DNA from 4 places in the Buttiauxella sp. JUb87 genome. Region 1 is predicted to be linked to each of the others. Evidence: predicted binding sites of a transcription regulator. Region 1 holds the regulator's gene; each other region holds the start of a gene.

Region 1 (4,216 bases):
ATTTTCCATTCCCCTTTCAGGGAGTTGAGGTTTTTCAATCGCAGACTGAGGATTTTCATGCTTGTTCCTCCGCGTCATGCAGGCTGGCGACCGTTTGGGCAAACAGAGTGCGCAGGCGTTTTGCGCGTTCTTCAGTGGTTTCTTCCTGAACCAGGCGGCGTTCAAAAACCTCTTCAACCGTCAATTCACTTAGGGTTTCTTTATGTTGTTGAGCAATAACACGCTCGCGCTGCTCACGGCTACGGCGCAGCAAAACCACTTCAACAGGTAGCGTTTCGGTTAGCTGTTGAATATGGCGCTGCATATCATGCAGATATTCATCGGTGGCGATTTCAATATCCAGCCACACTTTGGGTTCTGTCGGTGCATCGCGCCATTGTTCAAGCTGCTGTTCAATTTCGTTCAGCGAACCTTTGATCACCGCCAGCGGCTGGCTAACTGGTACCGTAAGTGGGGTGACTTCATGAAGTTTACCTTCTGAAAATTCAACCAGATAAACACTTTTAGTCTTACCGGTTTCGTCAAAACTTAACGGTATTGGTGAGCCGCTGTAGCGGATATGCTCGGTGCCACCAATTAATTGCGCACGGTGAATATGGCCCAGGGCAATGTAATCGGCATCCGGGAAATGCTGCGCCGGGAAAGCGTCGAGTGTGCCAATATAGATGTCTCGCACGGCGTCACTTTTCGTCACGCCGACGGTGGTTAAATGCCCGGTGGCGATAATTGGCAACTGCGCGTCAGCGCGCAGAACGCAAGCGGCGCTAAAACACTGCTGATAATGTTCACCGATCGCTTCCATTAATGAACGCTGCTTTTCATGGCCGGATAAACCCGCCAGACTGTTTTGAATATCGCGTGGCCGCAGAAAGGGAATAGGGCAGAGAATAGCACCAGGCGCGCCATCTTTCGTATTCAGTACAATTGCCTGCTGGCTGGTATCGTGGCGTGCGCTGGCGACGACATAAGTGTTAAGACACGCCATCAGTTCACGGGACTCGTTCAATGTGGCAACTGAGTCATGGTTACCGGCGAGCACCACCAGTGAGCAGCCGGTAGACTGGAGTTGCACCACAAAGCGGTTATACAGTTCTCGCGCATAGCTTGGTGGCGAGCCAGTATCAAAAATATCGCCCGCGACGATTATTGCATCCACATCATGTTCAACGGCAGCTTTCAGCAGCCATTCAAGAAAAGCCTGATGCTCCGGCCCGCGGCTTTTGGTATAAAAATTTTGACCAAGGTGCCAGTCTGATGTGTGAATTATGCGCATAACCTGTCCGGTGGCTTAAAAGCGAGGCCTCGATTATAAGGGGGCGAGGCGGAAAACGGCATAGGTCTCTGTGTCATAAATCAAATTGATGAGTCACTAAACAGTCATGTTTTTCATAAATCTGTCATAAATCTGACGCATAATGGCGCCGCATTGAAACAACTATAATTATTCCTTGAGCAGGGCGAATCATGGCGAAGCGTATTTTAGTCGTAGAAGATGAAGCTCCAATCCGTGAAATGGTGAGCTTTGTGCTTGAGCAAAACGGTTTTCAGCCTGTAGAAGCGGAAGATTATGACAGTGCAGTGAATCTGCTTATCGAACCCTTCCCGGACCTGATTTTACTGGACTGGATGTTGCCAGGCGGCTCGGGTATTCAGTTTATCAAGCACCTGAAGCGTGAAGCATTGACGCGGGAAATCCCGGTAATGATGCTGACAGCACGTGGTGAAGAAGAAGATCGCGTGCGTGGCCTGGAAGTTGGTGCCGATGACTATATTACCAAGCCGTTTTCACCGAAGGAGCTGGTGGCGCGCATTAAAGCTGTGATGCGCCGAATCTCTCCGATGGCGGTGGAAGAGGTTATTGAGATGCACGGGCTGAGCCTTGACCCTTCATCACATCGCGTGATGACCGGTGAAAACCCGCTGGATATGGGGCCAACTGAATTTAAGTTATTACACTTCTTTATGACGCATCCGGAACGGGTATATAGCCGTGAACAGTTGCTTAACCATGTATGGGGCACCAATGTGTATGTCGAAGACAGAACAGTGGACGTACATATCAGGCGGTTGCGTAAAGCGCTCGAACATAGCGGGCATGATCGAATGGTACAAACAGTACGCGGTACGGGTTATCGGTTCTCAACCCGCTTTTAGTTCCTTATCAGGAGAGTGACGCGTGCTGGAACGGCTGTCATGGAAAAGGTTGGTGATGGAGCTGCTGCTCTGTTGCTTACCTGCTGTCATCTTGGGCCTTATTTTTGGCTATTTACCCTGGTTTTTATTACTGGCGGTCACAGGACTGCTGGTTTGGCATTTCTGGAATTTGCTTCGTTTGTCGTGGTGGTTGTGGGTTGATCGCAGTATGACACCGCCCCCTGGTCGCGGGAGCTGGGATCCGTTGTTATACGGTCTTCATCAAATGCAGCTGCGTAATAAAAAACGCCGTAAAGAATTAGGCAATTTAATCAAACGCTTTCGCAGCGGTGCGGAATCACTGCCCGATGCGGTAGTGCTGACTACCGAAGAAGGGACCATTTTTTGGTGTAACGGGCTGGCCCAACAGTTGTTGGGGTTACGCTGGCCGGACGATAACGGGCAGAACATCCTTAACTTGCTGCGTTACCCTGAATTTACCCGCTATTTGACGCAAAAAGATTTCGCCCGGCCGTTGACGCTGGTGCTTAACAATGGCCGTCATCTGGAATTCCGTGTGATGCCATACAGCGACGAGCAGTGGCTGATGGTGGCACGTGATGTCACGCAGATGCACCAACTGGAAGGGGCGCGACGTAACTTTTTTGCCAACGTTAGCCATGAACTGCGTACTCCGTTGACGGTACTGCAAGGTTATCTGGAGATGATGCAGGATCAGGCGCTTGAAGGGCCGCTGCGCGATAAGGCTCTGGGCACCATGCGCGAGCAAACTTCGCGGATGGAAGGTCTGGTGAAACAGCTTTTGACGCTATCTAAAATTGAAGCGGCACCGGCAATGGTGCTCAATGAAAAGATTGATGTGCCACTGATGCTGCGTGTGGTGGAGCGAGAAGCACAAACCCTGAGTCAGCAAAGGCAGACGCTAAAGTTCGATATTGATCCCTCACTCAAAGTCTTCGGTAATGAAGAACAGTTACGCAGCGCGATTTCAAACCTGGTGTACAACGCGGTAAACCATACGCCGGAAGGGACGCAAATTACCGTGAGCTGGAAACGGGTCGCGGGTGGTGTGGGCTTTAGCGTGGCGGATACTGGTCCTGGTATTTCTGCGGAACATATCCCACGCCTGACCGAGCGGTTCTATCGAGTGGATAAAGCGCGTTCAAGGCAAACAGGTGGTAGTGGGTTAGGCTTGGCAATAGTGAAACATGCGTTAAGCCATCACGATGCGCGTCTGAATATCGAAAGCCAGCCAGGGAAAGGTTCCACGTTTTCCTTTGTGTTGCCTGAGCGTTTAATCGTTAACGATAAAGTGCTGTAAGCCGCGTAAGTTATGACACTGATGACAAGTTTTTCGTAGATCGGATAAGCGAAGCGTCATCCGACACTTCTCTCTGTAACAACTGGCGCAAATGGTGGATGACGATATCGCTTATCTACCCTGCAAAACCCGTTTATCGCTGAATAGTGTCAAAATAACTTTCCACAGGTCAGCTTGCTGGCCTGTGTTTTTTTTGCCCACATGTAAATCAAAAAAGCTTAATTGGTGATATTTTAACCACACAAAAAACCATACAATTTTCTAATGTATAAACAAATCCACTGATTTTAAGTCTAATTTAAGGAGATCAATCTGGTTTTTGGATCCCTTCTTGCCTTCAAACGCTATAAGCGTTTTAATTGCGCCCCTGTGAATAGCAGACCGACTGGATTTGAGTGGTAATTCAAACAACTATTCTTCGCCACCGATCCCGGAAAGGATTTTCCGCTGTCGTTACTGCCAATCACCGCTTTTATGCCGATGTATGACTGTCTAAGGATTGGCAAATACACGCATAAAAATTTGAATACTTACAACACCACACATCCACAGGCTGCCAAAATTTTATGACCCATCATCTGAAATCTCGAGACATCCTCGCGCTAGGCTTTATGACCTTTGCGCTGTTTGTCGGCGCAGGCAATATCATTTTTCCACCAATGGTGGGGTTACAAGCTGGCGAACACGTCTGGATTGCCTCACTTGGCTTCCTGGTGACCGCGGTTGGTCTGCCCGTTTTAA
Region 2 (4,216 bases), on a different contig from region 1:
TTTTGGCGGCCTGCTCGCCGTAAACAATGTTTCTCTGGAACTGCATCCACAAGAAATTGTTTCGTTAATCGGCCCGAACGGTGCCGGTAAAACCACGGTATTTAACTGCCTGACCGGTTTTTACAAGCCATCAGGCGGTACGATTCTGTTGCGTGACCAGCACCTTGAAGGTCTGCCTGGCCAACAAATCGCGCGGATGGGTGTGGTGCGTACTTTCCAGCACGTGCGTCTGTTCCGTGAAATGACCGTGATTGAAAACTTGCTGGTGGCTCAACATCAGCAACTGAAAACCGGCGTGTTTGCTGGTTTACTGAAAACACCTGCTTTCCGCCGCTCACAAAGCGAAGCGCTGGATCGTGCAGCCATCTGGCTTGACCGTATCGGTCTGCTTGAGCAGGCCAACCGCCAGGCAAGCAACCTTGCGTATGGCGATCAGCGTCGCCTGGAGATTGCGCGTTGTATGGTGACGCAACCAGAAATCCTGATGCTCGATGAACCCGCCGCAGGCCTTAACCCGAAAGAAACCCACGAACTCGACGAGTTAATCATGGAGTTACGTAACCACCACAACACCACCGTGCTGTTAATCGAGCACGACATGAAACTGGTGATGGGCATTTCTGACAGGATTTACGTGGTAAACCAGGGGACGCCGCTTGCGAACGGCACACCGGAACAAATCCGGAATAACCCTGACGTAATCCGCGCGTATCTGGGTGAAGCATAAGAATGGGTGAGGCAAAGATGGAAAATATCATGTTGTCATTTAACCAGGTGAGCGCCCATTACGGAAAAATCCAGGCGCTTCACGGGGTCAGTCTGCATATTAAACAGGGCGAAATCGTCACTCTGATTGGTGCGAACGGTGCGGGCAAAACCACGCTGTTGGGTACACTGTGCGGTGACCCGCGCGCATCCAGCGGCAAGATTACCTTTGATGGCAAAGACATCACCGACTGGCACACCGCTCGCATCATGCGTGAAGCGGTGGCGATTGTGCCGGAAGGCCGCCGCGTGTTTTCACGTATGACGGTGGAAGAAAACCTGGCGATGGGCGGCTTCTTCGCGGAACGCGACCAGTATCATGAACGCATCCAACGCGTATACGAACTGTTCCCGCGCCTGCTGGAACGCCGTATTCAACGTGCGGGAACCATGTCCGGCGGTGAACAGCAAATGCTGGCGATTGGCCGTGCGCTGATGAGCCAACCGCGCTTACTGCTGCTGGACGAGCCGTCGCTTGGCCTCGCGCCAATCATCATTCAGCAGATTTTCGATACCATCGAGCAGCTGCGCAGCGAAGGCATGACCATCTTCCTCGTCGAGCAGAACGCCAACCAGGCGCTGAAACTCGCTGACCGTGGCTACGTGCTGGAAAACGGCCACGTGGTACTGGAAGACACCGGCGACGCGCTGCTGGCTAACGAAGCGGTGCGTAGCGCCTACCTCGGCGGCTAAATTATCGCTTAATCAACAAGGAGCCTTTTGGCTCCTTTTTTATGACAATACTCCGATCACCACTTTCCCTTCACCTCACTGTAACAATTCTGTCACCCCACGGTTATTTTTCTGTCATTCGCGCATGTCATGTTTTGATGCGAACAAAAACGCGTATTTTCGCGCAGTGACCTAATGACAACCTCCAGGGATATACACATGACTGCATCGTTACGACTCACAACACTTTGCCTTGCGCTTGGATGCGTACTTAGCAGCAGCGCTATCGCCGCCACCTCCATTCCGTTCTGGCATTCAATGGAAGGTGAACTGGGCAAAGAAGTCGATTCACTGGCTCAACGCTTCAACCAGACGCACCCTGATTACAAAATTGTCCCGGTGTATAAAGGTAATTACGAACAAAACCTGGCGGCAGGGATTGCGGCTTTCCGTTCGGGCAATGCGCCAGCCATTTTGCAGGTTTATGAAGTGGGTACGGCGACCATGATGGCCTCGAAAGCCATCAAGCCGGTATATGAAGTTTTTAGCGATGCAGGCATTAAGTTCGACGAATCTCAGTTTGTGCCAACGGTTTCCGGTTACTACACCGATTCAAAAACCGGGCGTCTGCTCTCCCAACCATTTAACAGCTCCACGCCAGTTCTGTATTACAACAAAGACGCCTTTAAGAAAGCTGGCCTGAACCCGGATCAGCCACCAAAAACCTGGCAAGACCTGGCCGAGTACACCGCCAAACTTAAAGCGGCAGGCATGAAATGCGGTTATGCCAGTGGCTGGCAAGGCTGGATTCAAATCGAAAACTTCAGCGCCTGGAACGGCCTGCCGGTTGCCACCAAAAACAACGGTTTTGATGGCACCGATGCGGTTCTGGAATTCAACAAACCCGAGCAAGTGAAACACATTGCGATGCTGGAAGAGCTGAACAAGAAGGGCGATTTCAGCTACTTTGGCCGCAAAGATGAATCTACCGAAAAGTTCTACAGCGGGGATTGCGCCATCACCACCGCGTCTTCTGGCTCGCTGGCTGATATCCGTCAATACGCCAAATTCAACTACGGCGTGGGCATGATGCCTTATGACTCTACTATTCCGAACTCGCCGCAAAACGCCATTATCGGCGGGGCAAGTTTGTGGGTGATGCAGGGTAAAGACCCCGCGACTTACAAAGGTGTTGCCGAGTTTATGCAGTTCCTCACTCAACCAGAAATTGCGGCTGAATGGCACCAGAAAACCGGTTACTTACCTATCACTAAAGCTGCTTACGACCTGACGCGTGAACAAGGCTTTTACGAGAAAAACCCAGGTGCTGATATCGCCACGCGCCAGATGCTGAACAAGCCGCCATTGCCGTTCACTAAAGGCTTGCGTCTGGGCAACATGCCGCAGATTCGTGCCGTTGTGGATGAAGAGCTGGAATCGGTATGGACCGGCAAGAAAACCCCTCAGCAAGCATTAGATAGCGCGGTTGAGCGTGGTAATCAGTTGCTGCGCCGTTTCGAGCAATCGACTAAGTCTTAAGTTTTTCAGTGTCGGATGACGCTTCGCTTATCCGACCTACGAATGGCTGTTTGTAGGTCGGGTAAGGCAAAGCCGTCACCCGACATTGTTCAGGAAAAGAATTACTTATGTCATCTTCTCGTCCGGTGTTCCGTTCCGGCTGGTTGCCGTATGCGCTAGTGCTGCCGCAACTGCTTATCACCATTATCTTTTTTATTTGGCCTGCGGGCGAAGCGTTGTGGTATTCACTGCAAAATGTCGATCCGTTTGGACTTTCAAGCACGTTTGTTGGCCTGGAAAATTTCAAACAACTCTTCCATGACAGCTACTATCTCGACTCTTTCTATACCACCTTAATTTTCAGTGGATTAGTCGCTGGTAGCGGTTTGCTGGTGTCGCTGTTTTTCGCCGCGCTCACGGATTACGTCATTCGTGGCAGCCGAATTTACCAAACGTTAATGCTGCTGCCGTATGCGGTGGCTCCGGCGATTGCTGCCGTACTGTGGATTTTCCTGTTTAACCCCGGGCGCGGCCTGCTAACTCACGTGCTTGAGCAGTTTGGTTACCACTGGAACCACGCACAAAACAGCGGCCAGGCGATGTTCCTTGTGGTGTTTGCCTCGGTGTGGAAGCAAATCAGCTACAACTTCCTGTTCTTCTTTGCGGCGTTACAGTCGATTCCGCGTTCGTTGATTGAAGCTGCTTCTATTGACGGGGCAGGCCCGGTACGGCGCTTCTTCAAGCTGTCGTTACCGCTGATTGCGCCGGTGAGTTTCTTCCTGCTGGTGGTTAATCTGGTGTACGCCTTTTTCGATACCTTTCCGGTTATCGACGCCGCGACCGGCGGTGGACCAGTACAAGCGACGACCACGCTTATCTACAAAATTTATCGCGAAGGTTTTGCCGGACTCGATCTTTCCGCGTCGGCGGCGCAATCCGTGGTGTTGATGTTCTTAGTCATCATCCTGACCGTGATTCAGTTCCGCTTCGTGGAACGTAAGGTGCGCTACCAATGATTGAGAACCGCCGCGGGCTGACGATTTTCAGCCACACGATGCTGATTCTGGGCATTATCGTGATTTTGTTCCCACTGTATGTCGCGTTTGTCGCGGCGACACTGGATAACGAAGCCGTCTTCCAGACGCCGATGACGCTGATTCCAGGCACGCATCTGCTGGAAAACATGTCTTATATCTGGACGCACGGCGTCGGTGCCAACAGTGCGCCGTTCGGCCTGATGCTGCTAAACAGTTTTGTCATG
Region 3 (4,216 bases), 380 kb from region 1:
CGGGTTGAAAATCGAGAAAACCGGCAATGCCCACCACGGTGATTCGTTGCCACGCCAGTGGCGCGGTGGGGATTTCTTCGGGGCTGAGCCACGTAGCGCGTTGCATTCCCAGCGGCGTAACACGCTGATGGTTGTGCTGATAACTGCCTTGCAGCGGGATATGGCAGCGCGCGAGTAGCGCCTCACTTTCTGCTGCGAAACGGCGAACGTTTTCCGCGCCCATTAAGCTGTACGGGTGTTCTGGCGCTTGTTGTTTCAGAGCATCCAACGCGTTTAACGGCGAATTCACCGGGCTGCCATCGGGCAGTTCGGCCAGCAAATCCAGCGAGCCAGATGAAAAATGCAATGCACTTTGCCCACGGCTGATGATGGCACAACGCAGCCCCGCTTCTGCGAGGCGAATACCGCAGACCAGCCCGGCTAAGCCACCGCCAATAATCAGGCTATCGAATCTCATTGTGGTATTCCTTTTTTCGATCCATTTTTCAAGCCGCACAACCCCTGGTAAACCCAGGCGGTGAATTCACTTTCCCGCAGCGCATCATCCCAGGCTATTGGGCGGATACCTTTCCAGCGTTCGTTAAGAAAAAGAGAAAGTTGATCAAGCGATTGCGCAGGCGTTGAACTGCCAAAGCGTTGTAGTAATCCGGCGGCACGGCAGGCGCACAATTCGCCCTGGCAAGTGCCCATTCCCACGCGGGTGCGACGGCGTAAATCGCCAAGATTGTTGACGGACAGATGGTTCACCGCATAGTGAACTTCACCTGCGGTCACCGCTTCACATTCGCAAACCAGGCTGTTGCTCAGGCGGTCACCTGCCAAAAGTTTCCCGGCGCGGTCACCGTGACGCCAAACGGCAGAACGCCGAATAGTCGGCGGTAATGAAATGACTTTTCTGAGCGTCTCTTCTGATGAGCTTTCGGAACCTGGAAGTGGTGTTGTTGCTGTGGTGCAAGGCTGAATATTGCCGATTTTTTCACACACCGCGTTGGTGGCCCATTCCGCCATCAGGCGATAAGTCATCAGCTTGCCGCCAGTAATGGTGATGAACCCTTCCATGCCGTCACGCTTTGCGTGATCAAGCAGCACAATTCCGCGGCTGGCATTTCGTCCGGTTGGGTCGTCGTCGCTGGCAACCAGCGGGCGAACGCCAGCGTAGGCACGCAAAATACGGGTTGCGGCAAGTTTGGGTGACAGCTTTGAACCTTCACGAATCAGGATGTCGACCTCTTGCGGGGTGACCTGCATATTGTCGATTTGCTCATATTCGACAGGCGTTGAGGTGGTGCCAATCAGCGAAATGGTATCGCCTGGGACCAAAATATCGGCGTCGGCAGGTTTACGGCAGCGGTTGATTACCATGTTATTGATGCGATGGCCGAGGATCAGCAACGAACCTTTGGCAGGCAGCATTCGCACACGTAAATCGGCATATTCAGCAATGTGTTGCCCCCAGATCCCCGCGGCGTTTACCACTACGCTGGCGTAAAAATCGTGATGTTCGCGGGTTTGATGATTGTAAGCCCGCACTCCACAAACCCGATCGCCGTTGCGGATAAGGCCGGTGACTTCCTGGCCGGTGAGAATTTCGGCACCGTGTTCTCTGGCATCCAGCATATTGGCGGCGGTCAGACGGAATGGGTCAACTGTGCCATCTGGCACCCTTACTGCGCCAATTAGTTCAGGGTTTACCGCGGGTTCTATGCGTAATGCTTCTTGAGGACTGAGTTGCTGTGCATTGATTCCGGCATCCTGGCAGGCGGCAATAAACACGCTCTGCAAGGTTAAATCATCTTCAGGAAGGGTGATAAACAGGCCGTCCGTGCGTTCGATACAGTGGCGAGCAATGCGTTTCAGGATGCGGTTTTCTTCAATACATTCCCTGGCCGATTCGCTGTCCGTCATGGCGTACCGTGCGCCGCTGTGCAGCAAGCCATGATTACGACCTGTCGCGCCGGTTGCAATGTCGTGCCTTTCCAGCAGCAGGGTTTGTAACCCACGCCGTGCGCAGTCGCGGGCAATACCCGCGCCCGTAGCGCCTCCGCCAATAATAATCACATCCTGTTCTTTGCATCCCATCGCCATGTTCCGCTCCTGAAAAATTATCTGGGGACTATTCAGCCACAGATCGAGATGCGAATGTTTGATATCGAGCAAATTCGAAAATAAAACGAAAGCAAAGTGTGACGTGATGCACCTTTTCGATAGTTTGTAATAAAAATGTAATATGTTGTGGGGTGTTTCACACTAACCTGGTGGGATAATCCTTAACATGCGCTCGCAAAAGAACATTGCTTGATAAAAAACCTGCCACGGAGGCATTTATGCTGAGCATTTTCAAACCTAGCCCACACCAGCCACGGCTGAAAAGTGAGCATGTCGATCCGACTTATCGTCGTCTGCGCTGGCAGATATTCATGGGCATTTTCTTCGGTTACGCCGCTTACTACCTGGTACGTAAAAACTTTACTCTGGCGATGCCGTATCTGGTGGAGCAGGGCTTCTCGCGCGGTGACCTCGGATTTGCGCTTTCCGGTATTTCTATTGCTTACGGCTTCTCGAAATTTATTATGGGGGCGGTTTCTGACCGCTCGAATCCGCGTGTTTTCTTACCTGCCGGTTTGATTCTGGCCGCCGCCGTAATGTTATTTATGGGCTTTGTGCCGTGGGCGACATCCAGTATTGCGGTGATGTTTGTCCTGCTGTTTTTATGCGGTTGGTTCCAGGGAATGGGCTGGCCGCCGTGCGGGCGTACCATGGTGCACTGGTGGTCTAAAAAAGAGCGTGGGGGAATTGTTTCCATCTGGAACTGCGCGCATAACGTCGGCGGTGGCTTGCCGCCGCTGCTGTTCTTACTCGGGATGGCGTGGTTTAACGACTGGCATGCGGCACTTTATATGCCAGCCTTTGCGGCGATTTTTGTGGCGTTAATTGCTTTTGCGTTAATGCGCGATACGCCGCAATCATGCGGTTTGCCGCCAATCGAAGAATACAAAAATGATTACCCGGACGACTACAACGAAAAAACGGAAGAGGAGCTAACGGCAAAACAGATCTTCATGCAGTACGTTTTCCCCAACCGTCTGCTGTGGTACATCGCCATTGCTAACGTTTTCGTTTATTTGCTGCGTTACGGCATTCTCGACTGGTCGCCAACCTATCTGAAAGAAGTGAAACATTTCGCGCTGGATAAATCCTCCTGGGCCTATTTCCTTTATGAATACGCCGGAATACCTGGCACGCTGCTGTGTGGCTGGATGTCGGACAAGGTGTTCAGAGGCAACCGCGGTGCTACCGGCGTGTTCTTTATGATTCTGGTGACGATTGCGACCATTGTTTACTGGCTGAACCCGCCGGGAAATCCGGGTGTGGATATGGCGTGTATGATTGTGATTGGCTTCCTGATCTACGGACCGGTAATGCTGATTGGCCTGCACGCGCTGGAACTGGCACCGAAAAAGGCCGCGGGAACGGCAGCAGGCTTTACTGGCTTGTTTGGCTATCTCGGTGGTTCGGTGGCCGCGAGTGCCATCGTTGGCTATACCGTAGATTTCTTCGGCTGGGACGGCGGCTTTATGGTGATGATCGGCGGCAGCATTATGGCCGTGATTCTGTTGTTGGTGGTGATGGTGGGTGAGAACAAACAACACCATAAAAAACTGACAGGGAAAGCATAATGAAAATCCTGACCAAATCTATCCTGGTGGGGGCGGTAATGTTTGCTTCCGCCAGCTCCTTTGCCCAGACAACGGACAAAGTGGTGATAGCCCATCGCGGTGCGAGCGGCTATCTGCCGGAGCACACTTTACCTGCCAAAGCCCTGGCCTATGCTCAAGGGGCTGACTACCTTGAGCAGGATCTGGTGATGACCAAAGACGACAGATTAGTGGTGCTGCACGACCACTATCTTGATCGGGTCACCGACGTTGCGCAGCGCTTCCCAAATCGGGCGCGTAAAGACGGTCGCTACTACGCCATCGATTTTACCCTCGACGAAATCAAGTCGCTGAAATTTACCGAAGGTTTTGATGTGGTAGACGGCAAGCAGGTGCAAACCTTCCCTGGTCGTTTCCCGATGGGGAAATCTGATTTCCGCGTGCATACCTTTGAAGAGGAGATCGAGTTTATCCAGGGCTTGAATCACTCCGCAGGGAAAAATATTGGTATTTACCCAGAGATAAAAGCCCCCTGGTTCCATCATCAGGAAGGAAAAGAT
Region 4 (4,216 bases), on a different contig from region 1:
GCCCAGGAAGTCGATGATCTGTGAGAAATAATCTTCGAAGCCTACAAAGGCGTGATTGCCACCGGACTCTACCGTCTGTCGACAGGGGGTGTAGTACGCCACCGCCTGGCGGTAATCAAGCACTTCGTCACCCGTTTGCTGTAACAACCAGATGAGATCTGGCGCTTCTAACGGGTCAACTTGCATGACTTTAAGATCGTAAATATGGCGTGACTCTAGCACATATTGCTGCCCGGTGTAGGGGTTCTCGTTGGTGCCCAGATAATCGACAAGCAATTCAAAAGGCCGTACCGCAGGGTTTACCACTACCGCTGGCAGCATAAAACATTGCGCTAACCAGGTGGCGTAATAACCACCTAAAGAGGAGCCAACAACCCCCAGAGGTTCACCGCCATGCTTGAGTACCAGCGACTCCAGCAGCTCTGCCGCATCGGCAGGATACGGAGGGAGCTCTGGGATAATCATATTGATGTGCGGATGGTTCTGCGCAAGCCAGGCCTGCAAGCTGGTAGCCTTAGCGGAACGCGGCGAACTGTTGAAACCGTGTAAGTAAAGTAGCGTTGACATCAATACCCTTCTGAAGCGGTATCTGGGTTGAACACCGCACCTTTCAGGCGGCAAACCTCAGTGGTCACTTCACCGTTTGGATGAAGTTCCAGCCAACGCCAACCTGGTTCAATAGTGTCGAGCGTGAAGTTTGAGCAGTGCGGCTTAAATTGCACACAAGTGGATGGCGTCGCCAGCATTCGTCTGCCGTTCCAGTCCAAATCTAGCTCCTGGTGAATATGACCGCACACCAGAGTTTTCACTTTCGGGAATTTTTGCAGAACGTTATCCAACTCTGCGGCGTTGCGCAGGCTATGTTGGTCAAGCCAGCTACAACCCGCAGGAACAGGATGATGATGCAGCAATAGCAGCGTATGGCGTTCAGGTTCAGCGGCGAGTTTACGCTCCAGCCAGTCGAGCTGATAATCGCTCAGTTCACCATGTGGGACGCCAAATACCTGGCTGTCGAGCAGCAGGATTTGCCAGTTATCACCGAGGAAAACTTGCTTCGCAGGTGAAATCCCTGCTTCCAGCAACGAGCTAAACATGGCTGGCTGGAAATCGTGATTGCCTGGCAGCCAAACGCAGGGCGCAGGAATCTCCGCAATGCCTTCAACAAAATGCTGGTAGGCCTGCGCACTGTGATCCTGGGCTAAATCCCCAGTAGCTACAATTAGGTCATACTGACGCTGCTCAGCGAGGATGGCGGCAATAACAGCCTGATAGCTCATCCAGGTATTGATACCAAGCAGCGTTTCGTTCTTTCCAGAGAACAGGTGGGTATCGGTAATTTGCAAGATCCTGATCTGGCCCCCACCGGCCACAGGAAGATTTAACAGGCTTTCCAAATGGTGTCCTTAGGTTTCACCCTCACTAACAAACCGGAACCGCCATCGCTCCATGCGCTAAACAATACCGCAGCCAATCGGCTAGAAACTGATTAATTTGATGCTTTTCGTCGCGTTGATGCAACTTTTTATTAGGATAATCATACCGTGCTTTGAAACGAAAGATCTGCTGACTTGAACACACTTCCGCGACCATGGCGTCATGATAAAGCCTGACCGACATCGACGGTAAGCTCCAGTAGCTTATCGCCGGAACAGTTTGTTCGATTTGTACTAGTGTCGTGTAACGTGTCGACTCAAGGATAGAGAGTCGATATTGAGCGCTACTTACCTGATAAGTGACTTTTTCACCCACTTCATCATGACGAGGAAGCAAGCGTCGGAGTTGCGCGAAATTGGTTTCGCACAGGCGCATCATTTCAGGGAAGTCAGGTGTATAGCGCTTCATATTTATCGATTCCACTCTTCTCTTAATTTCTCATGATGCAATTGCAGCCAAAGCAGTGCAATGACTGAAGCCGCGTTGTCGATTTTCCCTTCTTCTACTAACTGATAAGCCTGTTCCCGGCTTACGACATGAACACGAATGTCTTCGTTTTCATCTGCCAGACCATGTATGCCATTCGCGGTGGTAGCGTCGACTTCCCCAACCAGGATCGATAAACGCTCGCTGGTCCCCCCAGGACTTGCCAGGTAGTTGATAACCGGTTTGGTACGACCGACAATCACTCCAGCTTCTTCAGTTGCTTCACGACGCGCAACGTCCTCGACGCTTTCACCTTCTTCAATCATTCCCGCAACAAGTTCGAGCAGCCACGGGCTTTCACTGGTGTCGTACGCGGCAATCCGAATCTGTTCAATTAAGACAACTTCGTCTCGCACAGGGTCATAGGGTAGCAGTACTGCGGCGTGCCCGCGTTCTAAAATTTCACGGCAAATTTCGCCACTCATTTCGCCATTAAACAAGCGATGGCGGAAGCGATAAAGATCCAGAGAAAAAAAACCGCTATAAAGCGTTTCCCGTGCAATAATTTCAACATCGTTTTTGGCTAATGTGACGAGTTGACTGTTTTGCTTAGTCATGATGGGTTCCTGATTTTGATGGTTATGAAATGAGTAATTTCAAGCCAGTTTGACTGCCGTTTCATTTCCTATGTGATAGATTGATGAAAATTAAGAGTCAATGGCACATTACGCCAAGCACCTGAGCTGGCGGACTCTGCTAAAATCGACGATCATTTCCGGCTCTTGTCAGCGCTTACAAATAATTTTTTGCTTCACAACAAGGAATGCAAATGAAGAAACTGCTCCCAATTCTTATCGGTCTGAGCCTAACGGGTTTCAGTGCCATGAGCCAGGCAGAAAACCTGATGCAGGTTTATCAGCAGGCACGTTTAAGCAACCCGGACTTGCGCAAATCCGCTGCTGACCGTGATGCCGCATTCGAAAAAATTAACGAAGCACGTAGCCCGTTACTGCCACAACTTGGCCTTGGTGCTGATTATGAATACACCAATGGTTTTAGCGATGCGAATGGCATCGACTCCAGGGCAGCGAGTGCCTCTTTGCAATTGACGCAAACCATTTTTGATATGTCGAAATGGCGTGCGCTTACCCTGCAAGAGAAATCAGCCGGTATTCAAGATGTCACTTATCAGACAGACCAACAAACACTGATTCTGAATACTGCAACAGCCTACTTTAATGTATTGAGTGCGATTGATGCACTGTCCTTCACTGAAGCACAGAAACAGGCTATTTATCGTCAGTTGGATCAAACCACTCAGCGCTTTAACGTTGGCCTGGTCGCCATTACCGATGTACAGAACGCCCGTGCGCAATACGATAACGTATTAGCAAACGAAGTCACTGCACGAAACAATCTGGATAACGCGGTAGAAACGCTGCGCCAGGTGACCGGTAATTACTATCCATCTTTGGCATCACTGAATGTAGACGGCTTCAAAACCAACAAACCGGATGGCGTGAATAATCTGCTGAAAGAAGCGGAAAAACGTAACCTGGCATTGTTGCAAGCACGTCTGTCTCAGGACCTGGCTCGCGAGCAAATTCGCTACGCAGAAACTGGCCACATGCCAACCGTGGGTTTGACCGCTTCTACTGGTGTTTCCGATACCAGCTACAGTGGTTCTAAAACCAATAGTTCTCAGTACAACGACAGCGATATGGGCCAGAATAAAATCGGCCTGAACTTCTCCTTGCCACTGTACACTGGCGGTTCTGTTAACTCTCAAGTGAAACAAGCGCAATACAACTTTGTTGGCGCAAGTGAGCAGCTTGAAAGCGCGCATCGTAGCGTAGTGCAAACAGTTCGCTCTTCGTTCAACAACGTTAATGCGTCCATCAGTACCATCAACGCTTATAAACAAGCGGTTGTGTCTGCACAAAGCTCCCTGGATGCCATGGAAGCAGGCTATTCCGTCGGTACTCGTACCATCGTTGATGTGTTAGATGCGACCACGACGCTGTATAACGCCAAGCAACAGCTCTCCAGCGCTCGTTATAACTACCTAATCAACCAGCTGAATATTAAATCAGCACTGGGTACGCTTAACGAACAGGATCTTGTAGCGTTGAATGCAACACTGGGTAAACCAGTACCAACCACGGCTGACAGCGTGGCTCCAGAAACGCCAGACCAAAATGCTCGCGCGGATGGTTATACAGCGGATAGCGAAGCAACGACTGCTACAACACCAGCACAAGCGACTCCAGCTTCTGCGACTAGCAGCAAATCAGCTAACCCATTCGGCAACTGATCAGATATTTTGGGGGTGTGGCAACATGCCCCCATCACAACT

The links. The regulator PhoB, encoded in region 1, activates phosphate uptake and scavenging genes when phosphate is short. The targets are predictions, from matches to a motif close to CTGTCATAAAACTGNCNNAT.
Region 2: the regulator PhoB is predicted to act here: its motif matches at 1,537-1,556, upstream of ugpB (sn-glycerol-3-phosphate ABC transporter substrate-binding protein UgpB).
Region 3: the regulator PhoB is predicted to act here: its motif matches at 2,210-2,229, upstream of glpT (glycerol-3-phosphate transporter).
Region 4: the regulator PhoB is predicted to act here: its motif matches at 2,548-2,567, upstream of nudF (ADP-ribose diphosphatase).

What each region holds. Positions count from the first base shown of each region.
Region 1 covers NZ_SNVY01000003.1:70,930-75,145, forward strand. Annotated here, with positions in the region: gene sbcC (exonuclease subunit SbcC) at 1-59, opposite strand, end outside; gene sbcD (exonuclease subunit SbcD) at 56-1,273, opposite strand; gene phoB (phosphate response regulator transcription factor PhoB) at 1,465-2,154, shown strand; gene phoR (phosphate regulon sensor histidine kinase PhoR) at 2,177-3,475, shown strand; gene brnQ (branched-chain amino acid transporter carrier protein BrnQ) at 4,042-4,216, shown strand, end outside.
Region 2 covers NZ_SNVY01000002.1:264,104-268,319, reverse strand. Annotated here, with positions in the region: gene livG (high-affinity branched-chain amino acid ABC transporter ATP-binding protein LivG) at 1-727, shown strand, start outside; gene livF (high-affinity branched-chain amino acid ABC transporter ATP-binding protein LivF) at 745-1,458, shown strand; gene ugpB (sn-glycerol-3-phosphate ABC transporter substrate-binding protein UgpB) at 1,657-2,976, shown strand; gene ugpA (sn-glycerol-3-phosphate ABC transporter permease UgpA) at 3,084-3,971, shown strand; gene ugpE (sn-glycerol-3-phosphate ABC transporter permease UgpE) at 3,968-4,216, shown strand, end outside.
Region 3 covers NZ_SNVY01000003.1:451,040-455,255, forward strand. Annotated here, with positions in the region: gene glpB (glycerol-3-phosphate dehydrogenase subunit GlpB) at 1-457, opposite strand, end outside; gene glpA (anaerobic glycerol-3-phosphate dehydrogenase subunit A) at 454-2,085, opposite strand; gene glpT (glycerol-3-phosphate transporter) at 2,325-3,677, shown strand; gene glpQ (glycerophosphodiester phosphodiesterase) at 3,677-4,216, shown strand, end outside.
Region 4 covers NZ_SNVY01000005.1:83,425-87,640, reverse strand. Annotated here, with positions in the region: gene yqiA (esterase YqiA) at 1-567, opposite strand, end outside; gene cpdA (3',5'-cyclic-AMP phosphodiesterase) at 567-1,394, opposite strand; gene EC843_RS17535 (DUF1249 family protein) at 1,420-1,842, opposite strand; gene nudF (ADP-ribose diphosphatase) at 1,845-2,477, opposite strand; gene tolC (outer membrane channel protein TolC) at 2,690-4,174, shown strand.